Linked DNA regions of Methylorubrum extorquens. The protein of the gene in region 2 binds, or shares a complex with, the protein of the main gene of each other region. Links are inferred from orthologs where the notes say so. Each region holds a gene or a part of one and is shown on either strand. Other genes may lie near its edges.

Evidence for each region. Proteins that work in one complex are often made in the same cells at the same time.
Region 1: the proteins of J2W78_RS10680 (region 2) and eno are in contact, whole or in part, in a solved structure (PDB 2FYM), measured with the Escherichia coli proteins. The link is inferred for Methylorubrum extorquens from one-to-one orthologs.

Annotation. Positions count from the first base shown.
Region 1 is NZ_JALJXF010000001.1:3,168,437-3,173,167, forward strand. Bases 693-3,581 are described here. They hold eno (phosphopyruvate hydratase), read right to left. Parts: upstream 2,838-3,581; coding sequence 1,548-2,837; downstream 693-1,547. Other genes in these bases: pdhA (pyruvate dehydrogenase (acetyl-transferring) E1 component subunit alpha), read right to left, coding at 693-922; J2W78_RS15005 (FtsB family cell division protein), read right to left, coding at 1,097-1,408; queF (preQ(1) synthase), read left to right, coding at 3,126-3,581. Also shown: more of pdhA, read right to left, coding at 1-692; more of queF, read left to right, coding at 3,582-3,587; J2W78_RS15020 (hypothetical protein), read right to left, coding at 3,606-4,124; J2W78_RS15025 (hypothetical protein), read right to left, coding at 4,303-4,614. UniProt on the Escherichia coli protein: Catalyzes the reversible conversion of 2-phosphoglycerate (2-PG) into phosphoenolpyruvate (PEP). It is essential for the degradation of carbohydrates via glycolysis.
Region 2 is NZ_JALJXF010000001.1:2,285,550-2,291,052, reverse strand. The notes cover bases 1,843-5,503. They hold J2W78_RS10680 (Rne/Rng family ribonuclease), read right to left. Parts: upstream 5,190-5,503; coding sequence 2,043-5,189; downstream 1,843-2,042. Outside these bases: J2W78_RS10690 (pyridoxal phosphate-dependent aminotransferase), read left to right, coding at 1-185; J2W78_RS10685 (sulfatase family protein), read right to left, coding at 358-1,800. UniProt on the Escherichia coli protein: Endoribonuclease that plays a central role in RNA processing and decay. Required for the maturation of 5S and 16S rRNAs and the majority of tRNAs. Also involved in the degradation of most mRNAs.

The DNA.
Region 1 (4,731 bases), 880 kb from region 2 along the record:
CCTCGGGCACGCCGTGCGCCTCGAGCAGGCGCTTGCGTACCATCTCGATCGGATCGTGCTCGTCACGCATCTTCGAGACCTCGTCCTTGGTCCGGTACTTGGCCGGGTCGGACATCGAGTGGCCGCGATAGCGGTAGGTCTGCATCTCGAGGATGTAAGGGCCCTCACCCGAACGTGCGTGGTTGATGGCGCGCGCCGCCGCCTCGCGGACGGTGCGGACGTCCATGCCATCCACTTGCTCGCCGGGGATGCCGAAGGAAAGGCCGCGCTTGGAGAAGTCCGTCTGCGCCGAGGCGCGGGCCACCGAAGTGCCCATGGCGTAGCGGTTGTTCTCGATCACGTAGACCACCGGCAGCTTCCACAGAGCCGCCATGTTGAAGCTTTCGTAGACCTGACCCTGGTTGGCCGCGCCGTCACCCATATAGGTGAAGCTGACCTTGCCGTTCTTGAGGTAGGCGTCGGCGAAGGCAAGGCCGGTGCCGAGCGACACCTGCGCGCCGACAATGCCGTGGCCGCCGAAGAACTGCTTCTCGCGGCTGAACATATGCATCGAGCCGCCCTTGCCGCGGGAATAACCGCCGCGGCGCCCGGTCAACTCGGCCATCACGCCCTTGGGGTCCATGCCGCAAGCGAGCATGTGGCCGTGGTCGCGGTACCCGGTGATATTCTGGTCACCGTCCTCGCCGGCCATCTGCATGCCGACGACCACGGCTTCCTGGCCGATATAGAGGTGGCAGAAGCCGCCGATCAGGCCCATGCCGTAGAGCTGGCCCGCCTTCTCCTCGAAGCGGCGAATACTCAGCATCTCGCGGTAGGCGTGAAGGTCTTCGTCCTTCGTGAACTGCGGAATATTAGGCGCCGGTCGATGTTGCGGCGCGTCTGTTTCCGCCGCAGGTTTCCCCGCCTCGCTGCCCGCACCCATCGGTGTCCTCCCGCAATCGCGTTGTTGGAGAGGGTTCTAGGGCAGCGACTTACGGAAATCGAGGGGCGGGCTGACAGCCATCAAATGCTGTTACCGTCACGGTTGCACCGGTGGATAAATCGCAAGGACAGTGCAAATGAATATTTATCGTAGCTAGTCTTGCAGAAATAAAATTTATGGGCCGATGATGACGAGGTCATTGGCGTGGACACGGCCGAGCACGACACGGGCGCGCTCCTCCAGAAGATCGCGGTCGATCTGCTCGCTGCGCAGCAGGGAGACACGATGCTCCCAGGTCGACCGCTCGGCCTTGGCGGCGTTCAACTCCTGGGTGAGCCCGTAGGCTTCGACCTTGAGCACCCGCTTGGCTTCGAGGCCGCGGCTTCCGCTCTCGGCCTGATGCACGAAGTAGCCCACGACGAGAGCCGAGACCGTCCAGAGGACGGCGGGAACGACGATGGCGCGGACGCGGCGACGAATGACCATGGCAGCGGGAGCTTCACCCGAACAAGGTGAAGAAATGGTTTCCGCGCGGTGAGATCACCCTCCCCTCCGGTCCGTGAACGAAAAAAGCGCGGCGGACCTGTTCGGCCTGCCGCGCCCCGACTGCTAATTCGGTGACCGATCAGCGGCCGGCAAGCTGCCGGATCGCGCTGCGGCCGGCATAGAGCGCCTGGGCGCCGAGGCCCTCCTCGATGCGGATGAGCTGGTTGTACTTGGCCAGTCTGTCCGAGCGGGCGAGCGAGCCGGTCTTGATCTGCCCGCAATTCGTCGCGACCGCGAGGTCGGCGATGGTCGAATCCTCGGTCTCGCCGGAGCGGTGCGACATCACCGCGGTGTAGCCGGCGCGCTGAGCCATATCGACGGCGGCCAGGGTCTCGGTGAGCGAGCCGATCTGGTTGACCTTCACCAGAATCGAGTTGGCCGTGCACGTTTCGATGCCGCGGGCGAGGCGCTCGACATTGGTGACGAACAGGTCGTCCCCGACGAGCTGCACCCGGCTGCCGATCCGGTCGGTCAGCAGCTTCCAGCCCTCCCAGTCATCCTCCGACATGCCGTCCTCGATCGAGAGGATCGGGTAGGCCTCGGTCAGCTTGGCAAGGTAGTCGACCTGGGCCTCGATCGAGCGGGTCTGGCCCTCGCCCTCGTAGCGGTAGGCGCCGTCCTTGAAGAACTCGGTGGCGGCGCAGTCGAGCGCCAGAACCACGTCGCTGCCGGGCTTGAACCCGGCGGCGTTGATCGACTCCATAACGAAGTCGAGCGCGGCTTCCGCCGACGGCAGGTTCGGGGCGAAGCCGCCCTCGTCGCCGACATTGGTGTTGTGGCCGGCCTTCTTCAGGGCGCTCTTGAGGGTGTGGAAGATCTCGGCGCCCATCCGCACCGCGTCGGAGAGCGAGGTGGCGCCGACCGGCATCACCATGAATTCTTGGAAGTCGATCGGGTTGTCGGCATGCGCCCCGCCGTTGACGATGTTCATCATCGGCACCGGAAGCACCCGGCCCTGCACGCCGCCGACATAGCGGTAGAGCGGCAGGCCGGCAGTCTCGGCCGCCGCCTTGGCCACCGCGAGCGAGACGCCGAGGATGGCGTTGGCGCCGAGCCGCGCCTTGTTGGGGGTGCCATCGAGGGCGATCATCGCCTCGTCGACGGCGACCTGGTCCTCGGCATCCATGCCGCCGATCGCGTCGAGGATCTCGCTCTGCACCGCATCGACGGCCTTGAGCACGCCCTTGCCGTTGTAGCGGCCCTTGTCGCCGTCCCGCAGCTCGACCGCCTCATGGGCGCCGGTGGAGGCGCCGGAGGGGACCGCGGCGCGGCCGAAGGAGCCGTCCTCCAGCAGGACATCGACCTCGACGGTGGGGTTGCCACGGCTGTCGAGAATCTCGCGGGCGGCGATATTGGTGATCGCGGTCATGGGCGCTCCTTGGCGGCGCGTCGCGGCGGGGTCGTCTCGCGGATGCCGTCGAGGCCCGCGCGTCCTGCGACGCTCTGCGTTGCGGGCTTATCCGCCAACCTCGGGATACGGGCAAGCGCTCGACCGGCCCCTGGGGTCAAGCAAGTTTCACAAAATCCGCTCGATGCCACAATTTTTTTGGTTAGCACGTTCCCCGGAGCCGGTCCCTGGAACGGTTCTGAGCTCGGAGGATCCCTGGCATTCACCCGGTGCCATAGGCGCGGGTGGCGCCGCCGGGTATAGGCAGGCATGGATTCGATCGAGACCCACGCCCAGCAACTCGGACGGCAGACGCCGCTGCCGGCTTCACCCGAGGCCGCGCAGCTCGACCGCGTGCCCAACCCCCACGCCGACACCGATTATCTTGCCCGTTTCACCGCGCCGGAATTCACCTCGCTCTGCCCGGTGACGGGCCAGCCGGATTTCGCGACGCTCGTCATCGACTACGTGCCGGACCGCTGGCTCGTGGAATCCAAATCGCTGAAGCTCTACCTCGGCGCCTTCCGCAACCACGGCGCGTTCCACGAGGATTGCACCGTCGGCATCGGGCGCCGGCTCGTCGCGGTGCTCGAACCGCGCTGGCTGCGCATCGGCGGCTACTGGTATCCGCGCGGCGGGATCCCGATCGACGTGTTCTGGCAGACGGGCGAGCCGCTCAAATCCGTCTGGCTGCCGGATCAGGGGGTCGCGCCCTATCGCGGCCGGGGTTGAGCGACCGCGACGCTGCCGTCAGTGCTGCTCGGCCAACACGCGGACGGTGCGCGCGATGAAGCGTTCCTGGGCCTCGATCGGCCCGCCATGGATGACGGCGACGGCCTCCAGCATTCGCTCCAGATCGTCGCACTCGGATCCGTCGAGCTTGTCCCGCAGAAGCGGCGCGAGGTGATCGACGGCGGTGTTGGCGTCGGAGGCCTGGGCGGCGGCGTGACGGATATAGGCCATACGCGTCCCGTGGTCGTCGTCGGGCCCGGTGATCGTGCGCATCTCGGCTTCGATCGCGGCCTCCTGCTCCGGGGTCGGGGTGCCGCGGGCAAGGGCCACCAGCATCATCAGCACGCCGGCCGCGTCGGCCGGATCGCGGATCGCGCGTAGCGGCGCAGCCCGGAAGGCAGCCTCGCTCTTCGCCCTGAGCTTCGCATTGCGCCGATCACCGAGGAAGTGGTCGAGCTGCGCCATCCCGTTGCCGTAGATGAAATAGTACATCAGGCCGGTCATGAACGCCCCGACGACGGCCGCGATGACAGGCATGATTCCCCCATAGCTGTTGCGATGCGGGATAAGGTGTCGCATCGGCGGCGGGGGTGCAATCCGGGGGTGCATTTCGCTCCGTGCCGACGGTGAACTCTCGACGGATCTGAAACACGGGACGCACGAAAAAGGCGGCCGGTTACCCGGCCGCCTCTCGGCATCAGATGAGGCTCAGGCCTCAGTAGCCGTAATCGTAGCCGCCGCCGTAGGCCGGACGACCATAGTAGCTGTCGCGGGCATAGGCGTCGCGCGCCGCGCCGGCGGCAATCGCGCCAGCCGCGAGACCGGCAATACCGAGACCCACGGCCGCGCCGGTGCCGATGCCGCGGCGGCGACCGCCGCCGTAATAGGCACCCCGGCCGTAGCCGCCGCCATGATAATGGCCGTGGTGATGGCCGTAGCCGCGGCCGTAGGGGCGCGCATCGGCGGAGGTGGCGGTGAGCGTGCCGACCGAGATCAGGGCGGCGGTGACGAGGGCGAGCTTACGCATAGCGTCCTTTCCCATCCAGAAGCATCTTGCGAGAAACGTCTTGGCGGTCAAACACCCGAGCTTTGCCGGAAGTTCCCGCGCACTCCGATCGGGGTCGAAGTCTGAACGCGGAGCCGC
Region 2 (5,503 bases):
TCGCCCGGCACACCGACGACGCGAGTGCCTTCTGCCGACGGATGCTAGAGGAGGCGGGTGTCGCCGCAACGCCCGGCCTCGACTTCGACCCGGAACAGGGCAGCCACCACATCCGCTTCTCGTTTGCCGGCTCGAACGCGGACTGCGCCGAGGCGGTGGCGCGGCTGAAGGGATGGCTCGGATAACGGATCGAGCAACGTTCCGCGGCCGAGCGGTGGCGCGAGAGGGAGACCCCTCTCATACCAAATCCGGTCGATCCCTTCGGGATGGCGGATTTGGACGTCGCTCAGTCGCCGCGCGGGCTGGCTGATCCGGTCCCCGCTTGGATCAAGCGGAAACCGGATCGCTCCGACGCTCTCAGCGCGGCGTCTCCCCGGCGGTGGCCGGCGGGGGTGGGGTGCGCGTCGGCGTCTTCACGCCGAAATGATCGGCGAGCTGGCTCCCGTCATAGGTCTCGGAGAAGGTGTCCGGCTTCTCCGGCAACATGGTCTCGTTCCAGGCCTGCCAAGCGGCTTGGAGGCGGGAGAAATCCTCCGGCCGGCGGCTCTTCAGGTTCGCCCGCTCCATGGGATCGGCGGCGACGTCGAACAGGAAGGTGTTGTCGCGAATCTTGAGGTACTTAAGGTCGCCATCCCGCAGGGCGGCCTGCGCGTTGGCCCGGTAGCGCCAATGAAAGTGGCGGGGACGCTCGGGCGCCTGCCCGGTCAGGATCGGCAGGAGATCGATTCCGTCGGAAGGGTAGGCCGGATCGGGTGCGGCACCGGCTGCGGCGAGGAGCGTCGGCAGCCAGTCCATGGTGATCGTCGCCTGGGTCGAGATGGCGCCCTGGGGCAGGCGGCGCGGCCAGGAGAGCAGCGCCGGAATCCGCAGGCCGCCCTCCAGCAGCTCGGTCTTGCGCCCCGTGAACGGCCATGTGTCGGAGAAGCGCTCGCCGCCGTTGTCGCTCGTGAACACCACGACCGTGTCCTGCGCCACGCCCGCGGCGTCGAGGGCGTCGAGCACGCGGCCGATCTGGGTGTCCATCTCGGCGACGATGCGCCGGTAGGTCTCCTGGGTGCCTCCGTCGAAGTGACGCAGGTTGCTGCCCGCGATGCGGCGCGACTCCGCCGCGTCGTCCGGCGTCTCCCAGGGCCAGTGCGGCGCGTTGAAGTGCAGGCTGAGGAAGAACGGGCGCCCGCCGCGGGCGAGGGCCGTGACGGTCTCGACCGCGCGCTGGCCGAGGAGATGCGTGACGTAGCCGGACTGCTCGACCGGCACGTCGCCGTCCCACAGGTCCGGCTTGTCGTCGGTACCGCGGTGGCTGAAATAATCGATGGTACCGCCGCGAAAGCCCCAGAAGGTGTCGTAGCCCCGCTGGAGCGGCCCGTATTCCTGCACGCTGCCGAGGTGCCACTTGCCGACCAAGGCCGTGCGGTAGCCGGCTCGGCGCAGGAGACCGGGCAGGGTCGGGTGATCCGACGGGATGCCGCCGGTAAAACGGGTCGTCACCGGCTCCTGAAGGCCGACCGGCAGGCGGTACTGGTAGCGCCCGGTGATCAAGGCCGTGCGCGTGGCCGAGCAGACCGGCGAGTTGGCGTAGCCCTGCGTGAAGCGGATGCCCCGTGTCGCGATCCGGTCGATATGCGGGGTCGCGAGATCCGGTCGGCCGTAGCACGCGACATCGGCGTAGCCGAGGTCGTCCGCCATGATGAAGACGATGTTGGGCTGCTGCGCCGCCCGCGCCTCACGCCCCGCCGTCACCACCGCTGCCGTGCCGGCCGCGGCACTCCGCAGCACCCGCCTGCGCGTCATGTTCGCCATGTGATTCCCCGTCGTTCGGGGGATCTGTAAACCAACGCATGTTGGCTGGCAGCCGTGCGGCCTGTCAGTTCCAGCGCCTCTGTCAGCGCCCATCAGGCTCTGGCCGAAAGCCGGCCCGGCGTTGCGCGGGCTCATCCTTCAGGAGCCGGTGGAGCGCCCCGGTCGGCGAAGCGGGGCCCGGCAAACCGGGCCCCCGTCACGATTGCGCAACGTGCGCGGGATCCGCGATCCCGCGCCGCGTCTTACTCGCCCGACAGCGCCGCCTTGGTGCGCGACCACCAGCCTGCCCGCTTGGGACGGTTCGGGTCCGGCGGCGTCAGCACCACGGCGACGGGTTCCGGCGCGGGCTCGGCGGAGGCCGGAGCGGGGGCTGCCGCCTCGGTGGCGGCCTCCGCGAGGGCCTCGACCTGGATCGGCTCGACCTCCGGCGCGCGGACGACCGGCGGCTCGGCCGCGGCGCCGTTCTCGGCGGCGAGCGAAACCGTGCTCACGTCGGCCTCGCTGACCGGCTCCTCGGGGCCGACCGGCAGGGTGTTGGAGGCGGTCTCCTCGGGATGCGCTTCAGAATACCCCTCGGATTCCTCCGTGGCCCGCAGTTCGCCGGCCTCGTCCGCCTCGGCGTCCGACTCGGAATCCGAACGGCCGTTGCGCTCGGTCCGGCCGCGGCCGCGGCCGCCCCGGCGCCCGCGGCGACGGCGGCGTCCGTTGGCGTCCTCGCCGTTGGCGTCGGCCGCATCCGATGCGGTCTCGTCCGGTTCGGCCGCGGCGCCGAGAGCCGCCTCGGCGGCCTCCGGCTCGGAATCGGGCGACTCGTCGCCATCCTCCGCGCCGTCCTCGCCGTCGGTCCCGTCCTCGTCCCGCGCGCGGGCCTCGCCCTCACCGGCGGTGCGGCCACCACGGCGACGGCGGCGGCGACGGCGACGGCCACCGCCCTCCTCGGACGCGTCGGCGGCCGGGCGCTCCTCGGAGCCGCCCTCGACTTCCGCTTCGACCTCGGTCTCGACCTCTTCGATCTCCTGGCTTTCGATCGCCTCGTCCTCGAACTCCTCGGCCTCGTAGACCGGCGAGATCGCCACGGCGCGCACGCCCGTCACCGGGCCCTCGTGCTTCACCGCCGGCTCGCCGCGTTCGAGCTGGAAGGCGGAGGTCGCCACGAGCCGGTCGTCGGCGGAGACCGTGATCGTGACCGAGAAGCGCTGCTCGAGATCGAAGAGATGCGCCCGCTTCTGGTTGAGGATGTAGAGCGCCGTCTCGGTGCGGGTGCGCAGCACGACGTTGTGGCTCGCCGACTTGAGCAGCCCCTCCTCGATCGAGCGCAGGATGTGCAGCGCCACCGAGGAGGTCGCCCGCACGAAGCCCGAGCCGCCGCAATGGGCGCAGGGGATCGAGGAGGATTCGAGCACGCCGGTGCGGATGCGCTGGCGGCTCATCTCCAAGAGGCCGAAGGGCGAGATCCGCCCGACCTGGATGCGCGCCCGGTCGTTCTTGAGCGCCTCGTTCAGGCGCTTCTCCACCGCCCGATTGTTGCGCTTCTCCTCCATGTCGATGAAGTCGATCACGACGAGGCCGGCCAGATCGCGCAGGCGGACCTGGCGCGCGACCTCTTCGGCCGCCTCGAGGTTCGTCTTGAGCGCGGTGTCCTCGATGTCGTGTTCGCGGGTGGCGCGGCCGGAGTTCACGTCGATCGAGACCAGCGCCTCGGTCGGGTTGATGACGAGGTAGCCGCCCGAGCGCAGGGCCACGTGGGTCGAGAACATCGCGTCGAGCTGCTGCTCGACGCCGTAGCGGGCGAAGATCGGCGTCGTGTCGCGGTAGGGCTTCACGACCTTCGACTGGTCGGGCATCAGCATCCGCATGAAGTCCTTGGCCTCGCGGTAGGCGTCCTCGCCGGAGACCAGAACCTCGTCGAGATCCTTGTTGTAGAGGTCGCGGATCGCCCGCTTGATCAGCGAGCCCTCCTCGTAGACGAGCGCGGGTGCGGTCGAAGTCAGCGTCAGCTCGCGCACGCTCTCCCACAGGCGCATCAGGTACTCGAAGTCGCGCTTGATCTCGGGCTTGGTGCGCGAGGCGCCGGCCGTGCGCAGGATGATCCCCATCCCCTCCGGCACGTCGAGGTCGGCCACCACGTCCTTGAGGCGCTTGCGGTCGGCGGCCGAGGTGATCTTGCGGGAGATGCCGCCGCCCCGTCCGGTGTTGGGCATCAGCACCGAGTAGCGGCCGGCCAGCGACAGGTAGGTGGTGAGCGCCGCGCCCTTGGTGCCGCGCTCTTCCTTGACGACCTGGACGAGGATGATCTGGCGGCGCTTGATCACCTCCTGGATCTTGTAGTGGCGACGATAGGCGCGCGGACGCTCGGGGAGTTCGGCGAGCGCGTCGCCCGAGCCGCCGACCTGCGCGACGCGCGGCTCGCCGTCCTCGGACTCCTCGTCGTCGTCCTCGTCGTCCGAATCGTCTTCCTCGTCGTCGTCCTCATCCTCGTCGTCGGACTCGTCATCCTCCGAGTCCTCGTCGTCCGAGTCGTCGGTCTCGGCGTCCTCGTCGGAATCCGCCTCGGCTTCCTCGATCTCGGCCTGGGAGAGCGGCGCGCTGGCGGCGACGGGCTGGGGCTCGACCGTCTCTGCCTCGGCGGAATTGGCCTCGGCGGGAGCAGCCGCGGACGAGTCCGCGGTCTCCACGGGCAGGTTCGGCGCCTCGGAGAGCGCGGCGATGTCGGAGGGCTCGACCGCGCCGGCTTCGTCAACAGAGGTCTCGACGCGCGCCTCGTCGGCGGAGGTGCCGGGCTCCAGCGCCGCCTCGGGCAGGCTCGCGGAGGCATCGCCGCCGGCCTCGACGGTTGCGGACGCCGCGTCGCCCTCGCTCCGCTCGTCGGTACGTCCTTCGACGAGAGCGGACCGCACCGCCTCGATCGCCTCCGGCGCGGGCGCGTCGGCGGCCTGGCCCTCACCGGGAATCGCGGCGTCTTCGGAACCCGCCTCGGACCCGGCCTCTTGCGACTTCACCGTGTCGTCGTGGCGCGAACCGCGGGCCTCGGCCCGGCGACCGCGCGAGCGGCGGCCGCGCGGCGGACGGCGCTCCTCGCGCTCGCGGTGCTCCTCCTCCTCGCGCGCCTCGGCCTCGATCAGCGCGAGGCGGTCGGCCATCGGGATCTGGTAGTAGTCGGGGTGGATCTCGTTGAAGGCGAGGAAGCCGTGGCGGTTGCCGCCGTACTCGACGAAGGCCGCCTGGAGCGAGGGCTCCACGCGGGTGACCTTGGCGAGATAGATGTTGCCCCTCAGAGGCCGGCGGTTGGCCGCCTCGAAATCAAATTCCTCGACCCGCGAGCCTTGGACTGTGACGACCCGGGTCTCCTCCGGATGCATCGCATCGATGAGCATCTTGTTGTTGGCCATGACGTGCTTTCGACATGGCGGCCGACGTCGTTCTCCTCACGCTCGCGCCGCTTGGTCCCGGCGGCGCCGCCCCCGGCCTGCGGGCCGGAAGGAGATGGGCGCGTGCCGGCCTCGTCGCCGAGGTCGCGGTGGATGCGGGGAGGGGATTGCCGTCAACCGCCTTGACGCGCCGGGCATCGGCGCGGTGGGGGTTGAACAGGGCCGGGGCGACGGAAGGGGCGAGGCGACGCGAAAACCGCGCGCCTTCGGCACGAGCAGCGGCAACCGATGCTGTGCGTCCTCCCATCCTGATCCGGCCTCGCGAAGATGGTGGG